Linked DNA regions of Streptomyces venezuelae. The protein of the gene in region 1 interacts with the protein of each later gene in a pairwise test. Links are inferred from orthologs where the notes say so. Each region holds a gene or a part of one and is shown in the gene's direction. Other genes may lie near its edges.

Region 1 (14,631 bases):
CCGCTCCGGCGTTGCCGCCGGTGACTCGAAGCCGGGCGAGAAGGCCCAGGGCGAGCCGCTCGCCGAGTGGGAGCGCGACCTGCTCGAGGGCGAGAAGAAGGCCGAGGAGCCGAAGGCCCCCGAGGCCGAGGCCGAGGCCGAGGTTCAGAAGTCCGCCGAGACGGAGAAGGCTGCCGACGCCGAGCAGGCCGACGCCCCCGCCGCGGCCGCGGACGCCGAGCAGGCCTGACCTCACAGGTTCGGTTGTTGATGGCGGGGGCCCGATCGGCCCCCGCCGTTCACCCGTAGACCTCCGTAGATCTTTCAGACTTCGAGAGAGAATTTTCGATCATGGCGAACTACACCGCCGCTGACGTCAAGAAGCTCCGTGAGCTCACGGGCGCCGGCATGATGGACTGCAAGAAGGCGCTCGACGAGGCCGAGGGCAACGTCGACAAGGCCGTCGAGGCGCTCCGCATCAAGGGCCAGAAGGGCGTCGCCAAGCGCGAGGGCCGTTCCGCCGAGAACGGCGCCGTGGTCTCCCTCATCGCCGACGACAACACCTCCGGTGTCATCGTCGAGCTGAAGTGCGAGACGGACTTCGTCGCCAAGGGCGAGAAGTTCCAGGCCGTCGCGAACAACCTCGCCGCCCACATCGCCAAGACGTCCCCGGCCGACCTCGACGCGCTGCTCGCGTCCGAGATCGAGGCCGGCAAGACCGTCCAGGCGTACGTCGACGAGGCCAACGCCAACCTCGGCGAGAAGATCGTCCTGGACCGCTTCGCGCAGTTCTCGGGCGCCTACGTCTCCGCGTACATGCACCGCACGATGCCCGACCTGCCCCCGCAGATCGGTGTCCTCGTCGAGCTGGACAAGGCCGACGCCGACGTCGCCAAGGGCATCGCCCAGCACATCGCCGCCTTCGCGCCGAAGTACCTCTCCCGCGAGGACGTCCCGGCCGAGGTCGTCGAGTCGGAGCGCCGCGTCGCCGAGGAGACCACCCGCGCCGAGGGCAAGCCCGAGGCCGCCCTGCCGAAGATCGTCGAGGGTCGCGTCAACGGCTTCTTCAAGGAGGCCACCCTCCTCGGCCAGCCCTACGCGCTGGACAACAAGAAGTCGGTCGAGAAGGTTCTCGCCGAGGCCGGTGTCACCCTGAAGCGCTTCTCGCGCATCAAGGTCGGCATCTGAGTCCGTACCGCGATCGACGGTAGACCCGTATAGGGTCGACAGCGGTCGCCCGCGTACGGTCCTCGTACGCGACGTACGACCGCAGGATCTGACGAGGAGGCCACTGCCGAGCATGGGTTGCGAACGACACCCCACCGGCAGTGGCCTTCTTCGTATGTTGTGCCGAGTAAGAGAAGCGAGAAGCACATGACCACCCAGGCCGACTCGAAGAGTGATGACGGCAAAGTTGCCGGGCGCTTCCTGCTGAAGCTCTCCGGCGAAGCGTTCGCCGGTGGGGGCGGCCTCGGGGTCGACCCCGACGTGGTGCACGCCATCGCGCGGGAGATCGCCGCCGTCGTCCGTGACGGCGCCCAGATCGCCGCCGTCATCGGCGGAGGCAACTTCTTCCGCGGCGCCGAGCTCCAGCAGCGCGGCATGGACCGGGCGCGCTCCGACTACATGGGCATGCTCGGCACCGTCATGAACTGCCTCGCGCTGCAGGACTTCCTGGAGAAGGAAGGCATCGACTGCCGCGTCCAGACCGCCATCACGATGGGGCAGGTCGCGGAGCCGTACATCCCGCTGCGCGCCGTGCGCCACCTGGAGAAGGGCCGTGTGGTCATCTTCGGTGCCGGCATGGGCATGCCGTACTTCTCCACCGACACCACCGCCGCGCAGCGCGCCCTCGAGATCGATGCCGAGGCGCTGCTCATGGGCAAGAACGGCGTGGACGGTGTCTACGACTCCGACCCGAAGACCAACCCCGACGCGGTGAAGTTCGACTCCCTCGGCTACGGCGAGGTCATCACCCGCGACCTCAAGGTCGCCGACATGACCGCGATCACGCTGTGCCGGGACAACAAGCTGCCCATCCTGGTCTTCGAGCTGCTCTCCGAGGGCAATATCGCGCGGGCCGTCAAGGGTGAGAAGATCGGCACACTCGTGGGCGACCAGGGAAGCCGGGCCTGACCCCGAGAGACCTGGGCCAGCCTCAAGGAACGTCCTGTGGACGGGCCTTGAGGGGATGGACAAAGCCCTGCCGGTCGGACACCGTGCAGGAAAGAGACGCGACGCAGCCGGCCGCCCCGTGCTAGCCGGGCCACTCAAGACACGCAGGAGCAAGTGGTGATCGAAGAGACCCTCCTCGAGGCCGAGGAGAAGATGGAGAAGGCCGTCGTGGTCGCCAAGGAGGACTTCGCCGCGATCCGCACCGGCCGTGCGCACCCGGCGATGTTCAACAAGATCGTGGCTGACTACTACGGCGCGCTGACGCCGATCAACCAGCTGGCCTCGTTCTCGGTGCCCGAGCCGCGGATGGCCGTGGTGACCCCGTTCGACAAGAGCGCGCTGCGCAACATCGAGCAGGCCATCCGGGACTCCGACCTCGGCGTCAACCCGAGCAACGACGGCAACATCATCCGGGTGACCTTCCCCGAGCTCACCCAGGACCGCCGCAAGGAGTTCATCAAGGTCGCCAAGACCAAGGCCGAGGACTCCAAGATCTCGATCCGGTCGATCCGCCGCAAGGCCAAGGAGGCCTTCGACAAGGCGATCAAGGACGGCGACGTCGGCGAGGACGAGGGGCGCCGCGCCGAGAAGGAGCTCGACGACACCACCGCGAAGTACGTCGCCCAGGTGGACGAGCTGCTCAAGCACAAGGAAGCCGAGCTGCTCGAAGTCTGAGCCGAGGCTCGAGTCCGAGGAATCAGGAAATCGATCCGTGAACGACTCTTCCTGGGGGGCGCCGCCCAGAGCCGGGTATTGGGGGCCGTCCGCCCAGGGCCCCGGCCAGGGGGCGACCCCGCCGGGTCCCGCGTACGATGCGCAGGACGCGCTGTTTCCGTCCGAGACGCAGCCCATGCCCATCGTGCCCGACGTACCCGTGACCGGCGGAGACCAGGACGACGACCGGGGGGCCACTCGGATGGGCGGCCCCCTGTTCCGTGACGAGCCTCCGCAGGAGCCCATGCCCAGCGCACCACAGCCGCAGCCCGCCCCGGCCGCACCGCAGAAGAAGAGCGCGGGCCGCGATCTCGGGGCAGCCATAGGAGTCGGTGTGGGACTCGGCGCGGTGATCATCGCGTCGTTGTTCATCGTGAAGGCCGTCTTCATCGGCGTGATAGCGGTCGCCGTCGTGGTCGGCCTCTGGGAGCTCACCTCCCGCCTGGAGGAGCGCAAGGGCATCAAGGCGCCTCTCGTACCGCTCGCGGTGGGCGGCGCGGCGATGGTCGTCGCCGGGTACGTGCGCGGGACCGAGGGCGCGTGGGTCGCGATGGCGCTCACCGCGCTCGCCGTTCTCGTCTGGCGCATGACCGAGCCGCCCGAGGGCTATCTGAAGGACGTCACGGCGGGGGTCTTCGCGGCCTTCTACGTTCCGTTCCTCGCGACCTTCGTGGCGCTGATGCTCACGGCGGACGACGGTCCGCAGCGGGTCCTCACGTTCCTGCTCCTGACCGTGGTCAGCGACACGGGCGCGTACGCGATCGGCTGGCGCTTCGGCAAGCACAAGCTGGCGCCGCGCATCAGCCCCGGCAAGACCCGCGAGGGCCTGGTCGGCGCGGTCACCTTCGCGATGGCCGCGGGCGCGCTGTGCCTGCACTTCCTCATCGACGACGGTGTGTGGTGGCAGGGCCTGGTGATCGGCTTCGCCGTCGCGGCGAGCGCCACGCTCGGCGACCTCGGCGAGTCCATGATCAAGCGGGACCTCGGCATCAAGGACATGGGCACGCTGCTGCCGGGCCACGGCGGCATCATGGACCGCCTGGACTCCCTGCTGCCGACGGCACCGGTGGTGTGGCTGCTGCTCGTGGCGTTCGTGGGGTCCGGCTGACCGGGTGACGCGGGTCTGACCTGCTCTGACCTGCGTAGATGTGCGTGAGGGGTTCGTTGTCCACAGGGCGGCGGGCCCCTCGTCGTATGTCTGCGACACTGGAAGGACCATGCCTGTACCCGGAGAACTCACCTTTGTCGCGCCCCGCGGTGCCAAGAAGCCCCCGCGGCACCTCGCCGACCTCACGCCCGCCGAGCGCAAGGAAGCCGTCGCCGCCATCGGCGAGAAGCCGTTCCGTGCCAAGCAGCTGTCGCAGCACTACTTCGCGCGGTATGCGCACGACCCGGCCGAGTGGACCGACATCCCGGCCGGGGCGCGCGAGAAGCTGCGGGAGGCGTTGCTGCCCGATCTGATGTCCGTGGTGCGGCACATCAGCTGTGACGACGACACGACCCGCAAGACGCTGTGGCGGCTCTTCGACGGGACGCTCGTCGAGTCCGTGCTGATGCGGTATCCGGACCGGGTCACCATGTGCATCAGCTCCCAGGCGGGCTGCGGCATGAACTGTCCGTTCTGTGCCACGGGGCAGGCCGGTCTCGACCGGAACCTGTCCACCGGTGAGATCGTGCATCAGATCGTTGACGGCATGCGGGCGCTCCGGGACGGCGAGATTCCGGGTGGGCCCGCTCGGCTCTCCAACATCGTCTTCATGGGGATGGGGGAGCCGCTCGCCAACTACAACCGTGTGACGGGGGCCATTCGCCGCCTCACCGACCCCGAGCCCGACGGTCTGGGGCTGTCGCAGCGTGGGATCACCGTGTCGACGGTGGGGCTCGTGCCCGCCATCCACCGGTTCTCCGACGAGGGCTTCAAGTGCCGGCTCGCGATCTCCCTGCACGCGCCGGACGACGAGCTGCGCGACACCCTCGTGCCGGTCAATACGCGGTGGAAGGTGCGGGAGGTGCTGGACGCCGGGTGGGAGTACGCCGCGAAGTCCGGGCGCCGGCTCTCCATCGAGTACGCACTGATCCGCGACATCAACGACCAGGCGTGGCGAGGTGACCGGCTCGGGCGGCTGCTCAAGGGCAAGCCCGTGCACGTCAACCTCATTCCGCTGAACCCGACGCCGGGCTCGAAGTGGACGGCCTCGCGGCCCGAGGACGAGAAGGCCTTCGTCGAGGCCATCGCCGCCCATGGTGTGCCCGTCACGATCCGGGACACCCGGGGCCAGGAGATCGACGGGGCGTGCGGCCAGCTGGCGGCGGCCGAGCGGTAGGCCGAGAGGTAGTCTGGCGGGGCGTGCGGCTCCGTACCGTACGAGTACACACATCTGCATATTCCGACAGGGGAGCGCCACAGCGCTGAGAGTGCGGTCACTTTGGACAGGTGGGCCGCAGACCCTCTGAACCTCGCCCAGGTCATTCTGGGTAGGAAGTTCGGGCATCACTCAAGCTGTAGCGCCCTGCCCGCGTGCCGCCGGTGCGCGGGCGGGGCCGCGTCTTCTCCTGGTCACCCAGGAGGAAAAGTCAGTGAGCACCACCAGGTCAGGGAGCACCAAGAAGGTCACGTTCACCGCCGTGGCGGTGGGCATCGGGCTCGTCGCTGTCTCCGCGTGCGGCAGCTCCGATGGAGGGTCCGGAGCATCCGACTCCAAGAGCGTCACGCTTGTCAGCCACGACTCCTTCAATGTCTCCAAGGACGTGTTGAAGGACTTCGAGAAGCGGTCCGGGTACAAGGTCAAGGTCCTCAAGGACGGTGACGCGGGCGCCGCCGTGAACAAGGCGATCCTGTCCAAGGACAACCCGCAGGGCGACGTCTTCTTCGGCGTCGACAACACGCTGCTCTCCCGGGCGCTCGACAACGGGCTCTTTCAGGCTTATCAGGTCAAGGGCTCGGAGAAGATCAAGGCCGAGTTCCGGGTCGATGAGGGGAAGCACCGGGTCACGCCCGTCGACAGCGGTGACATCTGCGTCAACTACGACAAGAAGTACTTCGCCGACAAGAAGCTGGCGCCGCCGAAGTCCTTCGCCGACCTGACCAAGCCCGCCTACAAGGACCTGCTCGTCACCGAGAACGCCTCGACCTCGTCGCCCGGCCTCGGCTTCCTGCTCGGCACCGCCGCCGAGTACGGCGACGACGGCTGGGAGAGCTACTGGAAGAAGCTCAAGGCCAACGGTGTGAAGGTCGTCGACGGCTGGGAGCAGGCGTACAACGAGGAGTTCTCCGGGTCCGCGGGCGGCAAGAAGGCCAAGGGGGACCGGCCGCTCGTCGTCTCGTATGCCTCCTCGCCGCCCGTCGAGGTGCTGTACGGCAAGCCGCAGCCCAAGCAGGCGCCGACCGGCGTCGCGACCGGTACCTGCTTCCGCCAGGTCGAGTACGCGGGTCTGCTCAGCAACGCCGGCAACGCGAAGGGCGGCAAGGCGCTTCTCGACTTCCTCGCGGGTCAGGAGTTCCAGGAGGACATGCCGCTCAACATGTTCGTGAACCCGGTGCGCGAGGGCACCAAGCTGCCGAAGCTGTTCACCGAGCACGGCGTGACCGTCGACGCGCCGCAGACCATGGACCCGAAGAAGATCGCCGACAACCGCGAGCCGTGGATCAAGTCGTGGACCTCGCTCGTACTGAAGTAGCAGAGGGGGCCAAGTCCCGTCCACGCGCGGGGTCACGGCGCGGCAGCGCGGCGCGGCTCGGTCTGATGGCCTTGCCCGTCGCGTTCTTCGCGCTCTTCTTCGCCTATCCCGTCACGGCGATCGTCGGGCGCGGGCTGCGCATCGACGGCGTGTGGCAGTTCGGGCGGATCACGGATGTGCTGGGGCAGTCCGACATCCGGCACGTGCTGTGGTTCACCACCTGGCAGGCGCTCGCGTCGACGGCGCTCACGCTCCTTGTCGCGCTCCCCGGCGCGTACGTCTTCGCGCGCTTCGAGTTTCCGGGGAAGCGGGTGCTGCGGGCCGTCGTCACCGTGCCGTTCGTGCTCCCGACCGTCGTCGTCGGCACGGCGTTCCTGGCGCTGATCGGGCGGGGCGGGCTCTTCGACGAGCTGTGGGGCGTACGCCTGGACACCACGGTGTGGGCGATCCTGCTCGCACACGTCTTCTTCAACTACGCGGTCGTCGTACGGACCGTCGGCGGCCTCTGGTCACAGCTCGACCCGCGCCAGGAGGAGGCCGCGCGGATGCTCGGCGCCTCCCGGTGGGCGGCGTGGCGGACGGTGACGCTGCCCGCGCTCGCACCCGCCGTCGCGGCCGCCGCGCTCATGGTCTTTCTCTTCACCTTCACCTCCTTCGGTGTGGTGCAGATCCTCGGCGGGCCCGCGTACTCGACGCTCGAAGTGGAGATCTACCGGCAGACCGCGCAACTCCTCGACCTGCCGACGGCCGCCGTCCTGACCCTCGTGCAGTTCGCCGCGGTCGGCCTGATCCTGGCGATCCACGCGTGGACGGTGCGGCGGCGCGAGAGCGCGCTGAAGCTCGTCGACGCCGCCGCCGTCGCGCGCAGGCCGCGCGGCGCCGGGCAGTGGACGTTGCTCGGGTTCGTCATGGCGACCGTCGTGTTGTTGATCCTGTTGCCGCTCGGTGTGCTCGTTCAGCGGTCCTTCGACGGTCCTGACGGCTTCGGGTTCGCGTACTACAAGGAGCTGACCTCCGCGGACGGTGGCGCCTTCCTCGTACCGCCGATCGAGGCCATCGGGAATTCGCTGCAGTACGCGGTGGTGGCCACGGCCATCGCCGTGCTGATCGGCGGGCTCGCGGCCGCCGCCCTCACCCGGCGCGCGGGCCGTCTCGTGCGCGGCTTCGACGCGCTGCTCATGCTGCCGCTCGGCGTCTCCGCGGTGACCGTGGGCTTCGGGTTCCTGATCACGCTCGACAAGCCGCCGCTGGATCTGCGGTCCTCCTGGATCCTCGTGCCGCTGGCCCAGGCCCTGGTCGGTGTGCCGTTCGTCGTACGCACCATGCTGCCCGTCCTGCGCGCGGTGGACGGCAGGCTCCGCGAGGCGGCGGCCGTGCTCGGGGCGTCGCCGCTGCGGGCCTGGCGCGAGGTCGACCTGCCCATGGTGTGGCGGGCGCTGCTGATCGCCGCCGGGTTCGCCTTCGCCGTGTCGCTCGGCGAGTTCGGGGCGACGGTCTTCATCGCACGGCCCGACAACCCGACGCTGCCGGTCGCCGTGGCCCGGCTGCTCGGACGCGCGGGCGACCTCAACTACGGCCAGGCGATGGCCCTCTCGACGATTCTCATGGCGGTGTGCGCGGTGTCCCTGCTGCTCCTGGAACGCGTACGGACCGAGCGCACCACGGGGGAGTTCTGATGACGGACGCGCTGCTGAGCCTGCGGGACGCGACGGTACGTTTCGGAGGGCGGGCCGTGCTCGACGCCGTGGACCTCGATGTCGCCGAGCACGAGATCGTCTGTGTGCTCGGGCCGAGCGGCAGCGGCAAGTCGACGCTGCTGCGGGCGGTCGCCGGGCTTCAGGGGCTCGACTCGGGGCAGGTCGTCCTCGGGGGGCGCGACCAGCGCGGGGTGCCCGCGCACAAGCGGGGCGTCGGCCTCATGTTCCAGGACCACCAGCTCTTCCCGCAGCGGGACGTGGCGGGCAACGTCGCCTTCGGGCTGCGCATGCACGGTGCGTCGCGCGGCGAACAGGCCGACCGGGCCGCCGAGTTGCTGGAACTCGTCGGCCTCCCGAAGGCGCAGCGGCGCGCGGTGGCCGCGCTGTCCGGCGGTGAGCAGCAGCGCGTGGCGCTGGCGCGGGCGCTCGCGCCCCGGCCCCGGCTGTTGATGCTCGACGAGCCCCTCGGTCAGCTCGACCGCTCGCTGCGGGAGCGGCTCGTCGTCGAACTCCGGCAACTCTTCGACGAGTTGGGCACGACCGTCCTCGCGGTCACGCACGACCAGGGCGAGGCCTTCGCGCTCGCCGACCGCGTCGTCGTCATGCGGGACGGGCGGATCGCGCAGTCCGGCACCCCGCTGGAGGTGTGGCAGCACCCGGCCGACGAGTTCGTGGCGCGTTTCCTCGGCTTCGACAACGTGGTGCGGGCGACCGTGGCGGGCGGGGCCGCCGACACGGTGTGGGGCAAGCTCCCGGTCCCCGAGGGCACTTCGGCCGGACCGTGCACGATCCTGGTGCGGCCGGCGGGGGTGCGGCTCGTCTCCGCCGAGGAGGGACTGCCGTGCCTCGTCACGGCGCGGACCTTCCGCGGCACGCACGTCGCCGTCCACCTGCAGCCGGTGGAGGGGCCGCGCCTGGAGGCGGCTTGTGCGCTGCGCAGGGCGCCGGAGGTCGGGGAGACGGTGGGCGTCGGGTTCGACGCGGAGGATGTGGTGGTGCTCGGCTGAGTGCCGCGCGGAAACTCAGATGTCGTGTCGGCGACGTCGCTCTACTGTTCGGCCATGACGACACTCGGCCACGACCGGTGCTGCGACGAAGTCGCCCGCCAACTCGACCTGCTCCGTACGACGCTGACCGGCGCGGACCTCTCGGTGACTGTGCCGACCTGCCCCGACTGGACACTGGCCCAGCTCGTGCGGCACACCGGCAGCGCGGTGCGCTGGAGCGAGCGCCTGGTCGCGACGCGCGCCGAGCAGGACATACCGGATGAGGATATTCCGGAGCTCGAAGGCCCGGAAGGCTCCGAAGGTCCGGAAGGTTCCGAAGGCTCCAAGGCCGACGATCCGGTCGCCCTCGACGCCTGGCTCGCCCGCACCGCGGAGCTCGGCGCGGCCACGTTCCGCGCCGCGGGCGCCGAAGCCGCCGTGTGGTCGTGGGCCGAGGACCACAGCGCCGCGTTCTGGGCGCGCCGCATGACACACGAGCTGGTCATCCACCGCGCGGACGCCGCCATCGCCGTGGGCGTCCCGTACGAGGTCGACCCGGAGGTCGCCGCGGACGCCATCGACGAATGGCTCGACCTCGTCGCCCTCGCCCAGCGCACCGACCCCGACGACGGCGCGGCGGAGCTCAAGGGCGCGGGACGCAGCATCCACCTCCACGCGACCGACGCGCCTGCGGGCCTCGACGCCGAGTGGCTCGTCGAGTTCGGCGAGGACGGGTTCACCTGGCGGCGCGGTCACGCGAAGGCGACGGTCGCGCTGCGCGGGCCGCTCACGGAGGTGCTGCTCGCCTTCTACCGGCGGCGGCCGCTGGACAGCGGACGCGTGGAGGTCGTGGGGGAGCGGGAGCTGCTGGACTTCTGGCTGGAGCGGGCGTCGTTCGGGTGAGCCGACGCGGTTCCCGCGTACGTGCTCAGGCCGTGCGGGACGGCGTCGCGCCGAGCTTTCGCAGGGCTTCCGGGGCGTCCTCCACCCGGTCCACCAGGGCGATCCGGGACTCCATCGAGCGGTCGCGGGCCAGCGACTGGAGCAGTGGCCACACCGGCAGGTGGTCGGTCCAGTGGGCGCGGTCGACCAGGACCATGGGGGTGGGTTCGCCGCGGGACTCGTAGTAGTTGGGGGTGGCGTTGTCGAAGACCTCCTGGACGGTGCCCGCCGCGCCGGGGAGGAAGATGACGCCCGCGTTCGAGCGGGCCAGGAGGCCGTCCTCGCGGGTGGCGTTGGCGAAGTACTTGGCCAGGTGGGAGGCGAACGCGTTCGGGGGCTCGTGGCCGTAGAACCACGTGGGGATGCCCACGGAGGCGCCGCCGTCGGGCCACCGCTCGCGGACCGCGAACGCCGCCCGCGCCCACTCCGTGACCGAGGGCGTGAACGAGGGGGCCTTGGCGAGGAGTTCGAGGGCCTCGTCCAGCGCGGTGTCGTCGAGGGGTGCGGCGTAGGCGCCGAGGTTCGCCGCCTCCATCGCGCCGGGGCCGCCGCCCGTGGCGACCGTGAACCCCGCGCGGGCCAGCGCGCGGCCGAGCCGGGCCGCTCCCGCGTAGGCCTCCGTGCCGCGGGCCATCGCGTGGCCGCCCATGACACCGACGACCTCGGCTCCGACGAGGAGCTCGTCGAGGGCGTCCGAGATGGAGTCGTCGTGTATGGCGCGCAGCATCGACGAGAAGACGTCGCCGTCGGCCTTGGTCCGCTGGAACCAGTCGTACGCGTGTGCGTCCGGCGTCGCGTCGTACCCGCCATCGGCGAGGCCGGCGAACAGGTCGTCGGCGGAGTAGAGCAGGCCGCGGTACGGGTTGAACGGCAGTCCCGGGACGGGCGGGAAGACCAGCGCGCCGCCCGCCCGTACCTTCGCCGCCGCGTCCTCCCGCATGGGGCAGCCGAGGAAGACGGCGCCCGCGACGTCGGCCGCGAGGAGGGCGGAGGTGCGCTCCGTCAGGTCGACGGCCTGGACCCGGCACCCCGCGAGGGCGCCGCGTCCTGAGACCTCGTCGAACTCGGCGAGGGTCTCGATCTCGCGGTCCTCGCCGGGGGGTTGCGGGGCGGACTCGGGTGTCGGATGCATCCGCCCATGCTAAGCAGGGCGGTCACCGGCGCCTCGGTCAGCCCTGGACCTTGTCGGCCTCGGGCCTCGGTCAGCCCTGGACCTCCGACGGGTCCATCCACATGACCTCCCAGGTGTGGCCGTCCAGGTCGTCGAAGGCGCGGCCGTACATCGTGCCGTAGTCCTGGACCTTGCCCGCCGTGCCGCCCGCGGCGATCGCTCTGTCGACGAGCTCGTCGACCTTCTCGCGGCTCTCGGCGCTCAGACAGATCAGCGTCTCGCTGACCTTCGTGGCGTCCGCGATCTCCTTCTGCGTGAAGTTCGCGTAGTGCTCCTTGCTCAGCATCATCGCGACGATGGTGTCGCTGATCGTCACGCACGCGCAATCGTCGCTCGAGAACTGCGGGTTGATCGTGTACCCGAGCTCCGTGAAGAACTTCTTCGACGCGGCGACGTCGGACACGGCCAGGTTCACGAAGATCATCTGCTGGTACATGGGTGTCTCTCCCGGTGTGTGTGCGCAGTCAGCGCGTGTGCTTACGGAGGGATAGACATGCGTTCGACCCGGAACTCATCGCTCGACGCGCACTTTTTTCTCAGGGGGCCAGCGGCAGCGCTGCCAGCTGTGCGACGACCCAGGTCAGCGGGCCGAACACGGCGAGCAGCGCGCCCGCGCGGAGCACCGCCGAACCGCGCAGCATCGTCGCGGGCGCACCGAGCCGCAGCAGCGCGGACGTCGTGTCCGAACGGGCCTGCCGTGCCTCCACGGAGGCCGTGGCCAGCGTCAGCACCGCACAGCCCCCGACGAGCAGCGCGCCGAGCGTGGTCAGCGGACCGGCTTCCGGGCGCGGACCCGCGTACAGCACGATCGACGCGTACGCGCCCGACGCCACCGCGCACAGCACGCCGAGCGGCCGCCCGATGCGCCGCGCCTCCTCCTGCAGCACGCGGCCCGCGAGCAGGCGCAGCGCGCCGGGCCTGACCGCCTGGAGCAGCCGTCCGCAGAGGTAGGTGAGGCCGGGTCCCGCGAGGACGAGGCCGAGCGCGGTCAGCGCCCATCCCGCGAGCACGCCCGCGGGGCTGCCGTCGGCGCTGCCGGGCAGGGGGAGGCCGGTGCGGGGGGTGGCGCCGGAGCGGCTCGTGTACGTCTCCACGGCGAGGCCGGCGGCGAGCAGGGCGACGCCCCAGGGGAGGCCGCTCGGGGGTGGCGTGGGTGCGGCGGGTTCGGTGCCGGGCTCGGCGCGGGCCGGGGGTGCGGACTCGGACTGCGGCTCGGTGCCGGGCCGGGACGCGGTCGCGGTCACGGGACCGGTCTTGGCCCCGCGCGTGATGCCCCCGGCCCTGGCCGTGGTCTTCGTGGAGCGCGGTCGCAGTACGAAGGCGCTCGCCGCGGACGCGGCGATCGGCACCAGCGCGAGCAGCGTGAGCGCGGCGGCGACCGGGAGCGGTTGGTCGGCGGCGAGCAGGTCGGCGGCCGCCCCGTCGAAGGGGAGGCCGGAGACGTCGCCGCGCAGGTGCAGGAAGAAGAGCAGCGCGAGCAGGGAGCCGAGCGTGCAGGCGACGGCCGTGGAGATGGTGCCGAGCACCATCAGGCGGGCGGGCCCGAGGCCCACGGCGGAGAGCCCGCCGCGGGGGCGGGTGCCGGGGTCGGTACGGGCGACGGCGACGGCGAAGTAGACGGTGGCGGCGATCGGCGCGGCACACCACGCGAGGCGCAGCCCGGCGCCCGCTCCGGGGTGCTCCATCGCGTACGTCAGGGTGCAGAGCAGCAGGAAGCCGGTGCCGGCGGACGCGGCGGCGACGAGGAGCCGACGGAGCTGGACGACGGGGTGGGCGCCCCGGGCTAGACGGAAAGCGAGCACGCGGCCCCTTCCGTCCGGGCAGGGGCGGTGACGCCGCCGGAACGATTGGCCGTGGCGGTGGTGCTCGGCGTGGTCGTCGCGGGAGTGGTGCTTGTGGTGGTCGTGGTGCCTGCGGGGTCCGCAGGAGCCGGGGGCTCCGTCGCGTCCGTCTTCCCGGCCGCCGCGCCCCCACCCCCCTCGGCCCCGTCCGCCCCCGGCAGGTGCACCGTGCTGACGCGGCGGCCGTCCAGGAGGTTGATCGTGCGGTCGGCCAGGGTGGCGACGGTCTGGTCGTTCGTGGCCAGGACGACCGTGATGCCGTGGGAGCGGGCCGCCGTCGTCAGGGTGCGGAGGGCGAGGGTGTGGTCGGCGCGGTGCAGGGGAGCGGTGGGCTCGTCGGCGAAGAGCACGGACGGCGTGGTGACCAGGGCGCGGGCGATGGCGACGCGCTGCCGCTCCGACTGAAGGAGCGCGTGCGGCCGCTTCCGCGCGCAGCCCCCGATGTCGAGACGGTCCAGCCACTCCTGGGCGGCGGGCTTGGAGACCCGGTGCGAGGCGCCGCGCAGCATCAGCGGCAGGGCGACGTTCTCCCAGGCGGTGAGCTCGGGGACGAGGTGCGGCTCGGGGTCGATCCAGCCGAAGCGGTCGCGGCGCAGCCGTTCGCGTACGAGCGGACCCATCGTGTGGACGGGCGTGCTGTTGAACCACACCTCGCCCTGCTGGGGCAGGAGTTGGCCGGAGAGACACCGCAGGAGGGTCGTCTTGCCGCTGCCCCGGGGGCCGTTGACGGCGAGGATCTCGCCCTCGCGGACACCGAGCGAGACGCCGGTGAGGGCGGGGGAGCCGTTGTGTGTGACATGTAGGGCGCGTGCCCACAGCACGTCGTTGTCCGGCGGGGCCACCATGGCGTACACCTCGGTTCAGATCAGCTCGACTCCCCCGTACGGGGGAACGAAGGCGGGGCCGATCGGTCACTGGGCACGGTAGGGACAGGGGCGGACCGGGCCGGAAACGACGCGGCCCGGGGGCCGCCGTTCTCACTCGAACGGCGGCCCCCGGGCCGATGTTGATCACACCAATCGCTTAAAGCTTCGTCCACGCCTCCGTGAGCACCTGGCGCAGGATGCCCTCGATCTCGTCGAAGGTCTCCTGCGTGGAGATCAGCGGCGGGGCGAGCTGGACGACCGGGTCGCCGCGGTCGTCGGCACGGCAGTACAGGCCGTTGTCGTACAGCGCCTTGGAGAGGAAGCCGTACAGGACGCGCTCGGTCTCCTCGTCGTTGAACGTCTCCTTGGTGGCCTTGTCCTTCACGAGCTCGATGCCGTAGAAGAAGCCGTTGCCGCGGACGTCGCCGACGATCGGCAGGTCGAGCAGCTTGCTGAGGGTCTGGTGGAACGCGTCCTCGTTGTCGAGGACGTGCTGGTTGAGGCCCTCCTTCTCGAAGATGTCGAGGTTGGCTATGCCGACCGCGGCGGAGACGGGGTGGCCGCCGAAGGTGTAGCCGTGCA
Region 2 (14,499 bases), 3.9 Mb from region 1 along the record:
CTCAAAGTGACGGAACGCAAGCCGGTTCTCCTCATCGAAAAGGGCGGAAAGTTCGTCGAAGTGGACGCCAAGGGAGTGCGATTCGCCACGGTCGGACGCGCGCCCGGGGGAGTCCCGAAGCTTGAATTGAGGGTGGACCGGGACAGCGCGGCGGCCAGTCTGCGCCGCTTCGGCACGGACCGGCTGCTGCGCGAGGCGGTGCGGGTCGCCGGTGACCTGCCCGAAGCGGTCGCCCGCGATACCCGGAACGTCAAGGTCCGTTCGTACGACTCCATCTCGCTGGAGTTGAAGGGCGGACGAACCGTCGACTGGGGCAGCGGCGAGAAGGGGCGTTCCAAGGCCACTACCCTCACCGCGCTCATGAAAGCGGCACCCAAGGCACGGCACTTCGACGTGAGCGTCCCCACCGCCCCCGCATCGGCGGGCAGTTGACGCATATCGTCGCAGGCCAGCACCCTGGTTCGGCAGCGCTACGGCTGATCACATAGGGTGAAAAGAAAAACGGGAGGTTCGGCGTGTTCGTTGAACGTGCGCCACTTGTCGACTTAGTGTCCTGTTCGGAAGAGTCCAGGGAACAGACACACTGGTAACCCTAAACTTCAACGTTAGGGTTCGGGTCGGCGTTCGGACCGTCCCATTCGGCATCAGTCGTCGTATCGCGTCAGAGCGAAACGGCGACACGTAACTCGAGGCGAGAGGCCTTCGACGTGGCAGCACCGCAGAACTACCTCGCAGTCATCAAAGTCATCGGTGTCGGCGGCGGTGGTGTCAATGCCATCAACCGGATGATCGAGGTCGGTCTCAAGGGCGTCGAGTTCATCGCCATCAACACCGACGCGCAAGCCCTGTTGATGAGCGACGCCGACGTCAAGCTCGACGTGGGCCGTGAACTCACCCGCGGACTCGGCGCCGGCGCCAACCCGGCCGTCGGCCGCAAGGCCGCAGAGGACCACCGCGAGGAGATCGAGGAGGTCCTCAAGGGGGCCGACATGGTCTTCGTCACCGCCGGCGAAGGCGGCGGCACCGGCACCGGCGGCGCACCCGTCGTCGCCAACATCGCGCGCTCGCTCGGCGCCCTCACCATCGGCGTGGTCACCCGGCCCTTCACCTTCGAAGGCCGCCGCCGTGCCAACCAGGCCGAGGACGGCATCGCGGAGCTGCGCGAAGAGGTCGACACCCTCATCGTCATCCCCAACGACCGGCTCCTGTCCATCTCGGACCGCCAGGTCTCCGTCCTCGACGCCTTCAAGTCGGCGGACCAGGTCCTGCTCTCCGGTGTCCAGGGCATCACCGACCTCATCACCACGCCCGGCCTGATCAACCTCGACTTCGCCGACGTCAAGTCGGTCATGTCCGAGGCCGGTTCGGCGCTCATGGGCATCGGCTCGGCCCGCGGCGACGACCGCGCGGTGGCCGCGGCCGAGATGGCGATCTCCTCACCGCTGCTCGAAGCCTCCATCGACGGGGCGCGCGGCGTGCTGCTCTCCATCTCCGGCGGCTCCGACCTCGGTCTCTTCGAGATCAACGAAGCGGCCCAGCTGGTCAGCGAGGCCGCGCACCCCGAGGCCAACATCATCTTCGGCGCCGTCATCGACGACGCGCTCGGCGACGAGGTCAGGGTCACCGTCATCGCGGCGGGCTTCGACGGCGGGCAGCCGCCGTCCAAGCGCGACCAGGTCCTCGGCTCGGCATCGTCCGGTCAGGCCAAGCGGGAAGAGCCCGCCACGCCCGCCCGGCCTGCCGAATCGTCCCGCCCGGCCTTCGGCGGACTCGGCTCGGTCACACCGCGCGACGAGCCCGCCGCCCCGGAGCCCGTGGAGGCGGCCCCGGTGAGCGAGACCCCGTCCGCGCCCTCGGCCCCGCCGCAGGTCCCGCCGGCCCGTCCCTACCAGGACAGCCAGGCCGAAGAGCTGGACGTGCCGGACTTCTTGAAGTGATAAGCAAGCACAGCACCGTGAGCGGCGCGCACTTCGCCTTCACCGACAGGTGGGGCGGGGTGAGCGCCGTTCCGTACGAAGAGCTCAACCTGGGTGGCGCGGTCGGTGACGACCCCGAGGCCGTGCGTGCCAACCGTGCGCTCGCCGCCAAGTCCCTCGACCTCGACCCGGTCCGCGTCGTCTGGATGAACCAGGTGCACGGCCGCGACGTCGCGGTGGTCGACGGGCCCTGGGGCCCGGACGCCGAGATCCCGGCCGTCGACGCGGTGGTGACCGCCCGCAGGGGTCTCGCCCTCGCCGTCCTCACCGCCGACTGCACGCCCGTTCTGCTCGCCGACCCGGTCGCCGGGGTGGCGGCCGCGGCGCACGCGGGCCGTCCCGGGATGCTGGCGGGCGTCGTTCCCGCCGCCGTCGAGGCCATGGTGGAACTCGGCGCGGAGCCCGGCCGCATCGTCGCCCGCACCGGCCCCGCCGTCTGCGGACGCTGTTACGAAGTGCCGGAGGCGATGCGCGCCGACGCCGCCGCGATCGAGCCCGCGGCGCACGCCGAGACGAGCTGGGGCACGCCCGCGGTCGACGTGACCGCCGGGGTGCACGCCCAGCTGGAGCGGCTCGGGGTGCGCGACCGGGAGCAGTCGCCGGCGTGCACCCTGGAATCCGGTGACCATTTCTCGTACCGCCGCGACCGGACCACCGGTCGTCTCGCGGGCTATGTCTGGCTGGACTGATAGGGCATGACGGAGCGAAAGTCCCAACTCGCAGCGAATCTCGCGCAGGTCGAGGAGCGCATCGCCGCGGCGTGCGCCGCGGCCGGACGCAAGCGGGAAGAAGTGACCCTGATCGTGGTCACGAAGACCTATCCCGCGAGCGATGTGCGAATCCTGTCCGAACTCGGTGTGCGGCACGTCGCGGAGAACCGCGACCAGGACGCGGCGCCGAAGGCGGCCGAGTGCGCCGACCTCCCCCTCACCTGGCACTTCGTCGGACAGTTGCAGACCAATAAGGTCCGTTCCGTGGTCGGTTATGCCGATCTGGTGCAGTCCGTCGATCGTCCCAAACTCGTCACAGCTCTGTCGGCGGCCGCGGTGCGCGCGGAGCGCGAGCTCGGCTGCCTGATCCAGGTCGCACTCGACGCGGAGGAGAACGGCCGGGGCGAGCGCGGGGGCGTCGGGCCGGGCGGAATCGAAGAGTTGGCCGGTCTCGTGGCCGGGGCGCCGGGGCTGCGGCTCGACGGTCTGATGACCGTCGCCCCGCTCACCGGGCCGTACGCGGGCCGGCAACAGGCGGCGTTCGAGCGGTTGATGGAATTCTCAACCCTCATGCGCGCGGCTCATCCTGCTGCGAACATGGTGTCGGCAGGGATGAGTGCGGACCTCGAACAGGCTGTTGCGGCCGGGGCGACACATGTGCGCGTCGGAACGGCGGTACTCGGAGTCCGACCCGGGCTCGGGTAACGTCGCCAAGAAGTCGGACCACAGCAGAAAATATGGTCATTCTCGCTGTTGGGCGGGGATACCTCGTGGATCGCGAGCAGTTGGTGACGACAGCCGATCCACCACAGAGCGGAGGACTCAGAGCATGGCCGGCGCGATGCGCAAGATGGCGGTCTACCTCGGCCTCGTGGAGGACGATGGGTACGACGGTCCGGGGTTCGACCCCGATGACGAGTTCGAACCCGAGCCTGAGCCGGAGCGTGACCGCAGGAGGCACGAACCGTCGCATCAGTCGCACCAGTCCCACCAGTCACAAAGGGACGAATCGGTGCGAGTGGTGCAGCCGCCCGCCCCGCGCGAGCCGGCGTCCCATTCCGCTTCGCCAGCCGCGGAATCCGGACGTCCGGCACGAATCGCCCCCGTGGCATCCATCACACCTGAACGCCAGAGCCTGGAGAAGAACGCACCGGTGATCATGCCCAAGGTCGTGTCCGAGCGGGAGCCCTACCGCATCACCACATTGCACCCCCGGACCTACAACGAGGCCCGTACCATCGGGGAACACTTCCGTGAAGGCACTCCGGTGATCATGAATCTGACGGAGATGGACGACACGGACGCGAAGCGACTTGTCGACTTTGCCGCCGGTCTGGTCTTCGGCCTGCATGGCAGCATTGAGCGAGTGACGCAGAAGGTGTTCCTGTTGTCGCCTGCTAACGTCGATGTAACGGCGGAGGACAAGGCTCGCATCGCAGAGGGCGGGTTCTTCAACCAGAGCTGAGACGCAGTGATGCAGTAGTTGCCGTAACCGCAGTACCGGATCGACGAAGTACGAGTAACAGGGGAGAGGGAACCGCGAACATGAGCGTGGTCGTGCAGGTGCTTTACATCGCGCTGATGTGCTTCCTCATCGTGCTGATCTTCCGGCTGGTCATGGACTACGTCTTCCAGTTCGCCCGCTCATGGCAACCCGGCAAGCCGATGGTGGTCGTTCTGGAGGCCACCTACACTGTCACTGATCCACCGCTCAAGCTCCTGCGGCGGTTCATTCCGCCGCTGCGTCTCGGGGGCGTGGCGCTCGACCTGTCCTTCTTCGTACTGATGATCATCGTCTACATCCTGATCCACATCGTGAGTCAGCTGTGATGAGTGCGATGTCTAATACGGTCTTGCCGAATGCCGACGACTACGTTGAGGTGAAGAGATGCCGTTGACCCCCGAGGACGTGCGGAACAAACAGTTCACGACCGTCCGCCTCCGAGAAGGCTATGACGAGGACGAGGTCGATGCCTTCCTCGATGAGGTCGAAGCCGAACTGACGCGGCTCCTCCGTGAGAACGAGGACCTGCGCGCCAAGCTCGCTGCGGCCACCCGTGCCGCCGCGCAGAACCAGCAGCAGGGCGGGATGCGCAAGGGCCCCGACGGCCCCGGCCCCCAGGACCAGCGCGGTCCCGGTGCCCCCGTGCCCGCCGCAATATCGGGTCCGCAGCCGGTCCCGCCGCAGCAGCATCAGCAGCAGATGGGTGGCCCCATGGGCGGCCCGCCGCAGCTGCCCGGTGGCGCTCCGCAGCTGCCCGCAGGCCCCAGTGGACACGGTCCGCAGGGCGGTCCGCAGGGTCCGGGCCCGATGGGTCAGGGTCCGATGGGTGGCCCCATGGGCGGTCCGATGGGCGGCCACGGCCCGCAGATGCCGCAGCCCGGTCAGGGCCCCGGCGGCGACAGCGCCGCCCGTGTGCTCTCCCTTGCGCAGCAGACCGCCGACCAGGCGATCGCGGAGGCCCGTTCCGAGGCCAACAAGATCGTCGGCGAGGCCCGTTCGCGCGCCGAGGGTCTTGAGCGTGACGCCCGTGCCAAGGCCGACGCCCTGGAGCGGGACGCGCAGGAGAAGCACCGCGTCGCGATGGGCTCCCTGGAGTCCGCCCGCGCCACGCTGGAGCGCAAGGTCGAGGACCTGCGCGGCTTCGAGCGCGAGTACCGCACGCGTCTGAAGTCGTACCTGGAGTCGCAGCTGCGTCAGCTGGAGACCCAGGCCGACGACTCGCTGGCTCCGCCGCGCACTCCGGCCACCGCCTCGCTGCCGCCGTCCCCGGCGCCGTCGATGGCTCCGGCCGGTGCGGGTGCCCCGTCCTACGGCGGCAACCAGTCGATGGGCGGCAACAACCAGCCCAACGGCGGCCCGTCCTACGGCGGCCAGCAGCAGATGTCTCCCGCGATGACGCAGCCGATGGCGCCGGTGCGGCCGCAGGGCCCCGCGCCGATGCAGCAGGCTCCGTCGCCGATGCGCGGCTTCCTCATCGACGAGGACGACAACTGACGGGCGTGACCACGCCCTAGGCGTCGGCAGCGTTCAGGGCCGGGCCCCCGGAGTTTCCGGGGGCCCGGCCCTTTTGTGTGCCCGGAGGCGGGTGCCCGGAGGCGGATGCGCGAAAGGCCCGGCCCCCTCGGGGCCGGGCCTTCGGTGCGGGCGCTTACGCCTTGCGGAGGCGGAAGGTCAGCTTCAGGGGCTCGTCGGTGAACGGCTCTCCGTAGGTGTCGTCCGCCTCGCCCTGGGAGAAGTCGGTCGCGAGGACCTCGTCCGCGATGAGCTCGGCGTGCTCGGAGAGGGCGGTGACGACCGCATCGTCCGGGGAGGTCCAGCGCAGGGCGATCCGGTCCGCGACGTCCAGACCGCTGTTCTTGCGGGCCTCCTGGATCAGACGGATCGCATCGCGGGCCAGTCCTGCCCGGCGCAGCTCGTCGGTGATCTCCAGGTCGAGGGCGACCGTGGCGCCGGACTCGGACGCCACCGACCAGCCCTCGCGCGGGGTCTCCGTGATGATGACCTCGTCCGGGGCCAGTGTCACCGTCTCGCCGTCGACCTCCACGGAGGCCGTGCCCTCGCGCAGGGCGAGGGACAGCGCGGCGGCGTCGGCCTCGGCGACGGCCTTGGCGACCGCCTGGACACCCTTGCCGAACCGCTTGCCGAGCGCACGGAAGTTCGCCTTGGCCGTGGTGTCGACCAGTGAACCGCCGACCTCGGAGAGCGACGCCAGCGAGGAGACGTTGAGCTCCTCGGTGATCTGGGCGTGCAGCTCCGGGTTGAGGGACTCGAAGCCCGTCGCCGCGATCAGCGCGCGGGACAGCGGCTGGCGGGTCTTGACGCCCGACTCCGCGCGTGTGGCGCGGCCCAGCTCGACGAGCCGGCGGACGAGGACCATCTGCTGGGACAGGTCCGGGTCGATGGCGGAGAGATCCGCCTCCGGCCAGCTGGACAGGTGCACCGACTCCGGGGCGTCGGGCGTCACCGGCACGATCAGGTCCTGCCAGACACGCTCCGTGATGAACGGCGTCAGCGGGGCCAGCAGGCGCGTGACCGTCTCGACGACCTCGTGCAGGGTGCGCAGCGCCGCCTTGTCGCCCTGCCAGAAGCGGCGGCGGGAGCGGCGGACGTACCAGTTCGAGAGGTTGTCGACGAAGACGGACAGGAGCTTGCCCGCGCGCTGGGTGTCGTAGCTCTCCAGGGCCTGGGTGACCTGGTCGGTGAGCGCGTGCAGCTCGCTGAGCAGCCAGCGGTCCAGGAGCGGGCGGTCGGCGGGCGCCGGGTCGGCGGCGCTGGGCGCCCATTTCGACGTACGGGCGTAGAGCGCCTGGAAGGCGACCGTGTTCCAGTACGTGAGGAGGGTCTTGCGGACGACCTCCTGGATGGTGCCGTGGCCCACGCGGCGGGCCGCCCAGGGGGAGCCGCCGGCCGCCATGAACCAGCGGACCGCGTCGGCGCCGTGCTGGTCCATGAGCGGGACCGGGTCCAGGGTGTTGCCCAGGTGCTTGGACATCTTGCGGCCGTCCTCGGCGAGGATGTGGCCGAGACAGACCACGTTCTCGTAGGACGACTTGTCGAAGACCAGGGTGCCGACGGCCATCAGCGTGTAGAACCAGCCGCGGGTCTGGTCGATGGCCTCCGAGATGAACTGCGCGGGGTAGCGGCTCTCGAAGAGTTCCTTGTTCTTGTGCGGATAGCCCCACTGCGCGAACGGCATCGAGCCCGAGTCGTACCAGGCGTCGATGACCTCGGGCACGCGCGTGGCGGTCGTTCCGCAGCCCTCCTGCGGGCAGGGGAAGGTGACCGCGTCGATGTACGGGCGGTGCGGGTCCAGGTCCGACTGGTCGGTGCCCGTCAGGTCGGAGAGCTCGGCGCGGGAGCCGACGCAGGTGAGGTGGTCCTCCTCGCAGCGCCAGATGGGCAGCGGGGTGCCCCAGTAGCGGTTGCGGGACAGCGCCCAGTCGACGTTGTTGGTCAGCCAGTCGCCGAAGCGGCCGTGCTTGACCGACTCCGGGAACCAGTTGGTCTTCTCGTTCTCCTGGAGGAGGCGGTCCTTGATGGCCGTGGTGCGGATGTACCAGGACGGCTGCGCGTAGTAGAGCAGGGCCGTGTGGCAGCGCCAGCAGTGCGGGTAGCTGTGCTCGTAGGCGATGTGCTTGAAGAGCAGACCGCGGTCGTCGAGGTCCTTGGTGAGGCTTTCGTCGGCCTTCTTGAAGAAGACACCGCCGACGAGCGGGACGTCCTCTTCGAAGGTGCCGTCCGGGCGGACGGGGTTGACGACCGGCAGGCCGTACGCACGGCAGACCTTGAGGTCGTCCTCACCGAAGGCGGGGGACTGGTGGACGAGACCGGTGCCGTCCTCGGTCGTCACGTACTCGGCGTTCACCACGTAGTGCGCGGGGGCCGGGAACTCCACGAGCTCGAAGGGACGTTGGTAGTTCCAGCGCTCCATCTCGGCGCCGGTGAAGGTCTCGCCGGTGGTCTCCCATCCCTCGCCGAGGGACTTCTCGACGAGCGGCTGGGCGACGACCAGCTTCTCTTCGCCGTCCGTCGCGACGACGTAGGTGACGTCGGGGTGCGCGGCGACGGCGGTGTTCGAGACGAGGGTCCACGGGGTCGTCGTCCAGACCAGGAGGGCGGCTTCGCCCGCGAGAGGTCCGGAGGTGAGGGGGAAACGGACGTAGACGGAGGGGTCGACGACCGTCTCGTACCCCTGCGCCAGCTCGTGGTCCGAGAGGCCGGTGCCGCAGCGGGGGCACCAGGGGGCGACGCGGTGGTCCTGGACGAGGAGGTCCTTGTTGAAGATCTCCTTCAGCGACCACCAGACCGAGTCGACGTACTCGGGGTTCATCGTGCGGTACGCGTCGTCGAGGTCGACCCAGTACCCCATGCGGGTCGTGAGCTCGGCGAAGGCGTCGGTGTGCCGGGTCACGGACTCGCGGCACTTGGCGTTGAACTCGGCGATGCCGTACGCCTCGATGTCCTTCTTGCCGTTGAACCCGAGCTCCTTCTCGACCGCGAGCTCGACGGGGAGGCCGTGGCAGTCCCAGCCGGCCTTGCGGGCCACGTGGTAGCCCCGCATCGTGCGGAAGCGCGGGAAGACGTCCTTGAAGACGCGGGCCTCGATGTGGTGGGCGCCCGGCATGCCGTTGGCGGTGGGCGGGCCTTCGTAGAACACCCACTCGGGGCGGCCCTCGGACTGTTCGAGGCTCCGGGCGAAGATCTTCTGCTCGCGCCAGAAGTCGAGCACGGCGTGCTCGAGGGCGGGCAGGTCGACCTGGGCGGGCACCTGACGGTACTGCGGCGGCGTATTCAACGAGTCCTCCGGCGGATGTGCTGCCTTCCGTCGGAGGGACGAGAGCCGTGTGCGCCTGGTGCGGCGCGCTCCCGCGGTACCACCCTCCTTGGCCCTCCGGCGCGGGGTTCGCACCGGTGAGCCCCCTCATTGGGGTCGCGATACCGGGTCTACTGGCCTCGGCTGTCTCGCCTCGGCGTTCTTCCGGCGGCTCCGGGGTGATCTTCACGTCGCGCCGGCCCCCGGGCTCGCACCGTCCCCGGGTCGCTCATGGCTGCGTACGCCGCTACTCGTCCCCATCCACGCTTCTCGCTGCCGTCCAGTGTACGGCGCGCGGGGAGGGGACTCCGACCGGTTTTCCGGGAGTCCCGGGGCGGGCGGGGGAGGAGGCGGCGACTGACCCGAATGGCGACATGCGGGGCGAGCGGTTCCGGGCGCGTTCCGTCCTGCGGATTACCCGGCAGGGAGTTGGGCACAACGCATGCAGACTCGCCTCGCGGCACCCGTGGGGCGGGGGGATCGGGCGGCGTGCCCCGTTGCCGCGGGCCTGGAGTCGATTTATCGTCCCAGCACGATTCGCGAGCAAGATCACAATATGTGAAGGGGCCGCGGCCATGGTGGCGAAGAAGACCGCCGTACAGCAGTCGGCGTCCGGCAGATCCACAGGCGCGGCCGCGGCGAAGGCGCCAGCCGCCGGGGCGACGACGGGAGCGGGCTCCAGGACCACGGCGCCGAAGACGACGTCGGCCAAGGGCACGGCGTCGAAGTCGGCGGCCAAGGGCACGCCGACCAAGACCACGGCTTCCAAGAGCACGGCCGCCAAGAAGACGGCGGTCGGGACCACGGCTTCGAAGGGCACGGCCACGAAGGTCGCGGCCTCCGAGAAGACGGCTGCTGAGGCCAAGCCTCTGCAGAGCGCCGCCGGCAAGGCCACGGCGGCCAAGAAGGCCGGCGCCAAGAAGACAGCTGCCAAGAACACGGCGGTCAAGAAGACGGCGGCCGGGAAAGTCGCCGGCACGGACAGTGCCGGCGAGGCGGGTGACCACGACGAGGCCGCTCGGCGAGCGGGTGCCGACGAGGCCCCGGAGAGCGCTGCCAAGGCCGTACCTGCCAAGAAGACGGCCGCCAAGAAGAGCACCGCGCACAAGAGCACGGGCAAGAAGAGCACCGCCAAGAAGAGCACGGCCAAGAAGACGGCCGCGTCCGCGGCCGAGGATGCGGCTGAGGCCGCGGAGACGACGGGAGCCACGACGGTGGTTGCGAAGAAGACTCCGGGCACGGCGACAGCAGCGAAGCAGCCGACGGCCGTGCCCAAGGCACGCGCCGCCGCGGCGGAGCCCGGCGAGCTCGCGGTCCGGCCCGGGGAGGACCCCTGGACCCCGGAAGAGGTCGCCGAGGCCCGTACGGAGCTGCAGAGCGAGGTGCTGCGGCTCGGCAGCGAGATCGCGTCCTCCGAGGACGCCCTCGCGGGGCTGATGCGGGACTCCGGGGACGGGGCGGGCGACGACGACGCGGACACCGGCACGAAGAACATCACGCGGGAGCACGAGATGGCGCTGGCCGCCAACGCGCGCGAGATGCTCCTGCAGACCGAGCGGGCCCTGGAGCGCCTCGACGCGGGGACGTACGGCCTCTGCGAGAACTGCGGCAACGCGATCGGCAAGGCGCGGATGCAGGCCTTCCCGCGCGCGACGCTGTGCGTGGAGTGCAAGCAGAAGCAGGAACGCCGCTACTGAGCGCGGCCTGGGCGCCGGGGACCGTACGTGTGTGCCGTACTCTCGTCCCCAGTCAGGTACCTAGGTTGAGGGACTCACGTGGCAGAGGCGGAGCGCATCATCGGTACGCCGGACATCCCTGAGGCGGCCGGGGACGGGCCGGAGCAGTCCGGTCCGGACTCCGGGGAGACGGCGGCGGCCGAGCAGGACGGGCAGCGGACTGGGTCCGAGCCCGAGCCCGAGTCCGAGGGCGAGCCCAAGCCCGAGGGCGAAGGCGTGGCCGACGCCGAGACCGGCGCCGCGAGCGCCGGCAAGGGCAAGCGGAAGATCGCCGTGCTCTTCGCCGTGGCCGTCGTCGCGTACGCCTTCGACCTGATCAGCAAGATGATCGTGGTCGCCAAGCTGGAGCACCACGAGCCGATCGACCTGATCGGCGACTGGCTCCGCCTCTCCGCGATCCGTAACGCGGGCGCGGCCTTCGGCTTCGGCGAGGCCTTCACCATCATCTTCACGTGCATCGCCGCGGCGGTCATCGTGGTGATCGCGCGGCTCGCCCGCAAGCTGTACAGCCTGCCGTGGGCGATCGCCCTCGGCCTGCTGCTCGGCGGCGCCCTCGGCAACCTCACCGACCGCCTCTTCCGCGCCCCCGGCGTCTTCGAGGGCGCGGTCGTCGACTTCATCGCCCCCAAGGGCTTCGCGGTGTTCAACCTCGCGGACTCGGCGATCGTCTGCGGCGGCATCCTGATCGTCCTGCTCTCCTTCCGCGGCCTGGACCCGGACGGCACCGTCCACAAGGACTGAGGCGCCCGCGGGAGCCCTGTGGTGCGGGAGTGTCGGTGCGCTCCTGCATACTCAATGGGTGAGCACGATTCCCGAGATCCGTACCCTGCCCGTGCCGGACGGCCTGGAGGGCGAGCGCGTCGACGCCGCCATCTCGCGCATGTTCGGGTTCTCCCGTACGAAGGCCGCCGAGCTCGCCGCGGCGGGGAAGGTCTCGGTCGACGGCTCGGTGGTCGGCAAGTCCGAGCGGGTGCACGGCGGCGCCTGGCTGGAAGTGGAGATGCCGCAGGCGGCCGCTCCGGTGCAGATCGTCGCCGAACCCGTCGAGGGCATGGAGATCGTCCATGACGACGACGACATCGTCGTGATCGTCAAGCCGGTCGGCGTGGCCGCGCACCCGAGCCCCGGCTGGACGGGCACGACCGTGATCGGCGGCCTCGCGGCGGCCGGGTATCGGATCTCCACCTCCGGTGCCGCCGAGCGCCAGGGCATCGTGCACCGCCTCGACGTGGGCACGTCCGGCCTGATGGTCGTCGCCAAGTCGGAGCGGGCGTACACCTCCCTGAAGCGCCAGTTCAAGGAGCGCACGGTCGACAAGCGCTACAACGCGCTGGTCCAGGGCCACCCCGACCCGATGAGCGGCACCATCGATGCCCCCATCGGCCGCCACCCGAACCACGACTACAAGTGGGCGGTCACGGCCGAGGGCAAGCCCTCCGTGACGCACTACGACCTCATCGAGGCCTTCCGCGCCGCCTCCCTGCTCGACATCAAGCTGGAGACGGGCCGCACGCACCAGATCCGCGTGCACATGTCGGCCCACCGGCACCCGTGCGTGGGCGACCTGACGTATGGCGCCGACCCCACCCTCGCCAAGCGCCTCGGCCTCACCCGCCAGTGGCTGCACGCGGTCCGGCTCGGCTTCGAGCACCCGGGCGACGGCCAGTGGGTGGAGTACGAGAGCGGCTACCCGGACGATCTGCAGCAGGCCCTGGACCGCGTGCGGGCGGAGAGCTCGTGAGCGGAGTGACGGTCCGCGTCGCCGAGCACACCGACGACGTGGAGGCCTGCTTCGCCGTCCGCAGGGACGTCTTCGTGGCCGAGCAGCGGGTCCCCGAAGAGCTGGAGTACGACGAGTACGACGCCCGCGCGGTGCACGTCCTGGCCGTCCGCGAGGACGGCGTCCCGCTCGGCACGGGCCGGCTCCTGACCGGATCCGCCGCGGCCGCCAAGAACGGCGGGGACACCACCGTGGGCGCCCTCGGCAGGCTCGCGGTGACGCGGGCCGCGCGGGGGCTCGGCGTGGGCGCCGCCCTGGTCCGTGCCATCGAGGACGCGGCACGCGCGCGTGGCCTGAGCGCGGTCGACCTGCACGCGCAGACCCACGCCCTGGGCTTCTACGAACGCCTCGGCTACGAGGTGTACGGACCGGAGTTCCCCGACGCCGGAATTCCGCACCGCGCGATGCGGAAGTCACTCACCTGACGAGCCCGGTAGCGAGCCGAGCGAGCGCGCTGCTCCGGTTGGCGGGGACGGCGTGGCAGGGTTGAGGTCTTGATCGTCCAAGTCTCGACCGCCGGAGTGCACACGTGGATCAACTGGCGCTGGTGCTCATCTTGCTGCTCGGTGCCGTGGTCACCGTGCCCCTGGGGGACCGGCTCGGGCTGCCCGCGCCGGTCCTGATGACGTTGGCCGGCATCGGCATGGCGCTGCTGCCGTTCGTGCCCAATGTGGAGATCCCGCCGGACTACATCCTTCCGCTGGTGCTCCCGCCGCTGCTCTACGCCGCCGTGCAGCGCACGTCCTGGCGGCAGTTCACCGCCAACATCCGACCGATCCTGCTGCTCGCCGTGGCCCTCGTCTTCGTGACGACCGCGGCCGTCGCGGCGGTCGCCAACTCGTTCGTGCCGGGGCTGCCCATCGCGGCGGCCGTGGCACTGGGGGCGCTCGTCGCGCCGCCCGACCCCGTCGCGGCGACCGCGGTCGCCGGGTCGCTCGGGCTGCCGCGCAGGCTCGTGTCGATCCTGGAGGGCGAGGGGCTCTTCAACGACGTCACGGCCATCGTGCTCTACCACGTGGCGATCACGGCGGCGGTGAGCGGCTCCTTCTCCTGGCCCTCCGCCGTGGGGCTCCTCGTCCTGTCGGCCGTGGTCGCCGTCGCCGTGGGCCTCGTGCTCGGCTGGCTCACCAACAAGCTCATGGGACTCCTCGGCGAGGCCACCCTGCAGACCGGGCTCACCCTCCTCGTGCCCTTCGTCAGCTACGTACTCGCCGAGGAACTGCACGGATCCGGTGTGCTCGCGGTCCTCGTCACCGCGCTCTACCTCGCGGAGAACGCCGTCGACGCCGACGACGTGCTCGGCCGGATCACCGGGCAGACGTTCTGGCAGATCGTCGACACCCTGGTCACCGGCATCGCCTTCGGCCTCATCGGCCTGGAGCTGCACAACGTCTTCGGCATCGCGAGCGGCCACCAGTGGCAGATGTTCGGCTGGGGCGCGGCGATCGTCGCCGTGGTCGTCGGCGTACGCCTGCTGTGGCTGCTGCCCGCGACCTGGCTGGCCAAGCGGCTGCACAAGCTGCGCGACGTCGACGAGGAGATCCCGACCACCTGGCGCGAGACCGTCGTCATGTGGTGGTCGGGGATGCGTGGTGTGGCGTCGGTCGCGCTGGCGCTCGCCATTCCGCTCAAGACGGAGGACGGGAGTCCGTTCCCGGCCCGCGACGAGATCATCTTCATCGCGTTCTGCGTGATCATGGCGACCCTCATCGCCCAGGGGCTCACCCTGCCCTGGCTCGTGCGCAGGCTCGGGGTGCGCGCCGACGCCGACAAGGAGCGCGAGCTGGAGCGCACGCTCGCCCTGCGCGCCGCCAAGGCCGCCAAGCGCCGCCTCAAGGAGATCGAGGAGGTCGAGGAGCTCCCCGAGGACGTCACGGAGCGGCTGCAGCGCGGTGCGTTCGACATCGGGGCCCGGATCAGCCCGGACCTGGTCGACGACGAGCGCCGCGAGCGGTACGCCAAGCGCGTCGACCGGTGGAA

Evidence for each region.
Region 2: the proteins of rlmN (region 1) and ftsZ interact in binary tests that used the Escherichia coli proteins (3 or more experiments, as listed by UniProt). The link is inferred for Streptomyces venezuelae from one-to-one orthologs.

What each region holds. Positions count from the first base shown.
Region 1 is NZ_CP029191.1:5,883,587-5,898,217, forward strand. Bases 3,185-6,138 are described here. They hold rlmN (23S rRNA (adenine(2503)-C(2))-methyltransferase RlmN), read left to right. Parts: upstream 3,185-4,085; coding sequence 4,086-5,192; downstream 5,193-6,138. Other genes in these bases: DEJ49_RS26740 (phosphatidate cytidylyltransferase), read left to right, coding at 3,185-3,976; DEJ49_RS26750 (thiamine ABC transporter substrate binding subunit), read left to right, coding at 5,446-6,138. In the rest of the region: rpsB (30S ribosomal protein S2), read left to right, coding at 1-229; tsf (translation elongation factor Ts), read left to right, coding at 331-1,167; pyrH (UMP kinase), read left to right, coding at 1,354-2,115; frr (ribosome recycling factor), read left to right, coding at 2,272-2,829; more of DEJ49_RS26740, read left to right, coding at 2,867-3,184; more of DEJ49_RS26750, read left to right, coding at 6,139-6,546; DEJ49_RS26755 (ABC transporter permease), read left to right, coding at 6,522-8,222; DEJ49_RS26760 (ABC transporter ATP-binding protein), read left to right, coding at 8,222-9,250; DEJ49_RS26765 (maleylpyruvate isomerase family mycothiol-dependent enzyme), read left to right, coding at 9,305-10,132; DEJ49_RS26770 (LOG family protein), read right to left, coding at 10,158-11,303; DEJ49_RS26775 (VOC family protein), read right to left, coding at 11,374-11,778; DEJ49_RS26780 (hypothetical protein), read right to left, coding at 11,879-13,144; DEJ49_RS26790 (aspartate aminotransferase family protein), read right to left, coding at 14,207-14,631.
Region 2 is NZ_CP029191.1:1,992,086-2,006,584, reverse strand. The notes cover bases 1-2,822. They hold ftsZ (cell division protein FtsZ), read left to right. Parts: upstream 1-707; coding sequence 708-1,937; downstream 1,938-2,822. Other genes in these bases: DEJ49_RS08970 (YggS family pyridoxal phosphate-dependent enzyme), read left to right, coding at 2,672-2,822; pgeF (peptidoglycan editing factor PgeF), read left to right, coding at 1,955-2,665; DEJ49_RS08990 (cell division protein FtsQ/DivIB), read left to right, coding at 1-432. Also shown: more of DEJ49_RS08970, read left to right, coding at 2,823-3,391; DEJ49_RS08965 (cell division protein SepF), read left to right, coding at 3,516-4,151; DEJ49_RS08960 (YggT family protein), read left to right, coding at 4,232-4,516; DEJ49_RS08955 (DivIVA domain-containing protein), read left to right, coding at 4,575-5,684; ileS (isoleucine--tRNA ligase), read right to left, coding at 5,839-8,985; DEJ49_RS08945 (TraR/DksA family transcriptional regulator), read left to right, coding at 9,579-10,700; lspA (signal peptidase II), read left to right, coding at 10,779-11,480; DEJ49_RS08935 (RluA family pseudouridine synthase), read left to right, coding at 11,539-12,480; DEJ49_RS08930 (GNAT family N-acetyltransferase), read left to right, coding at 12,477-12,944; DEJ49_RS08925 (Na+/H+ antiporter), read left to right, coding at 13,049-14,499. UniProt on the Escherichia coli protein: Essential cell division protein that forms a contractile ring structure (Z ring) at the future cell division site. The regulation of the ring assembly controls the timing and the location of cell division.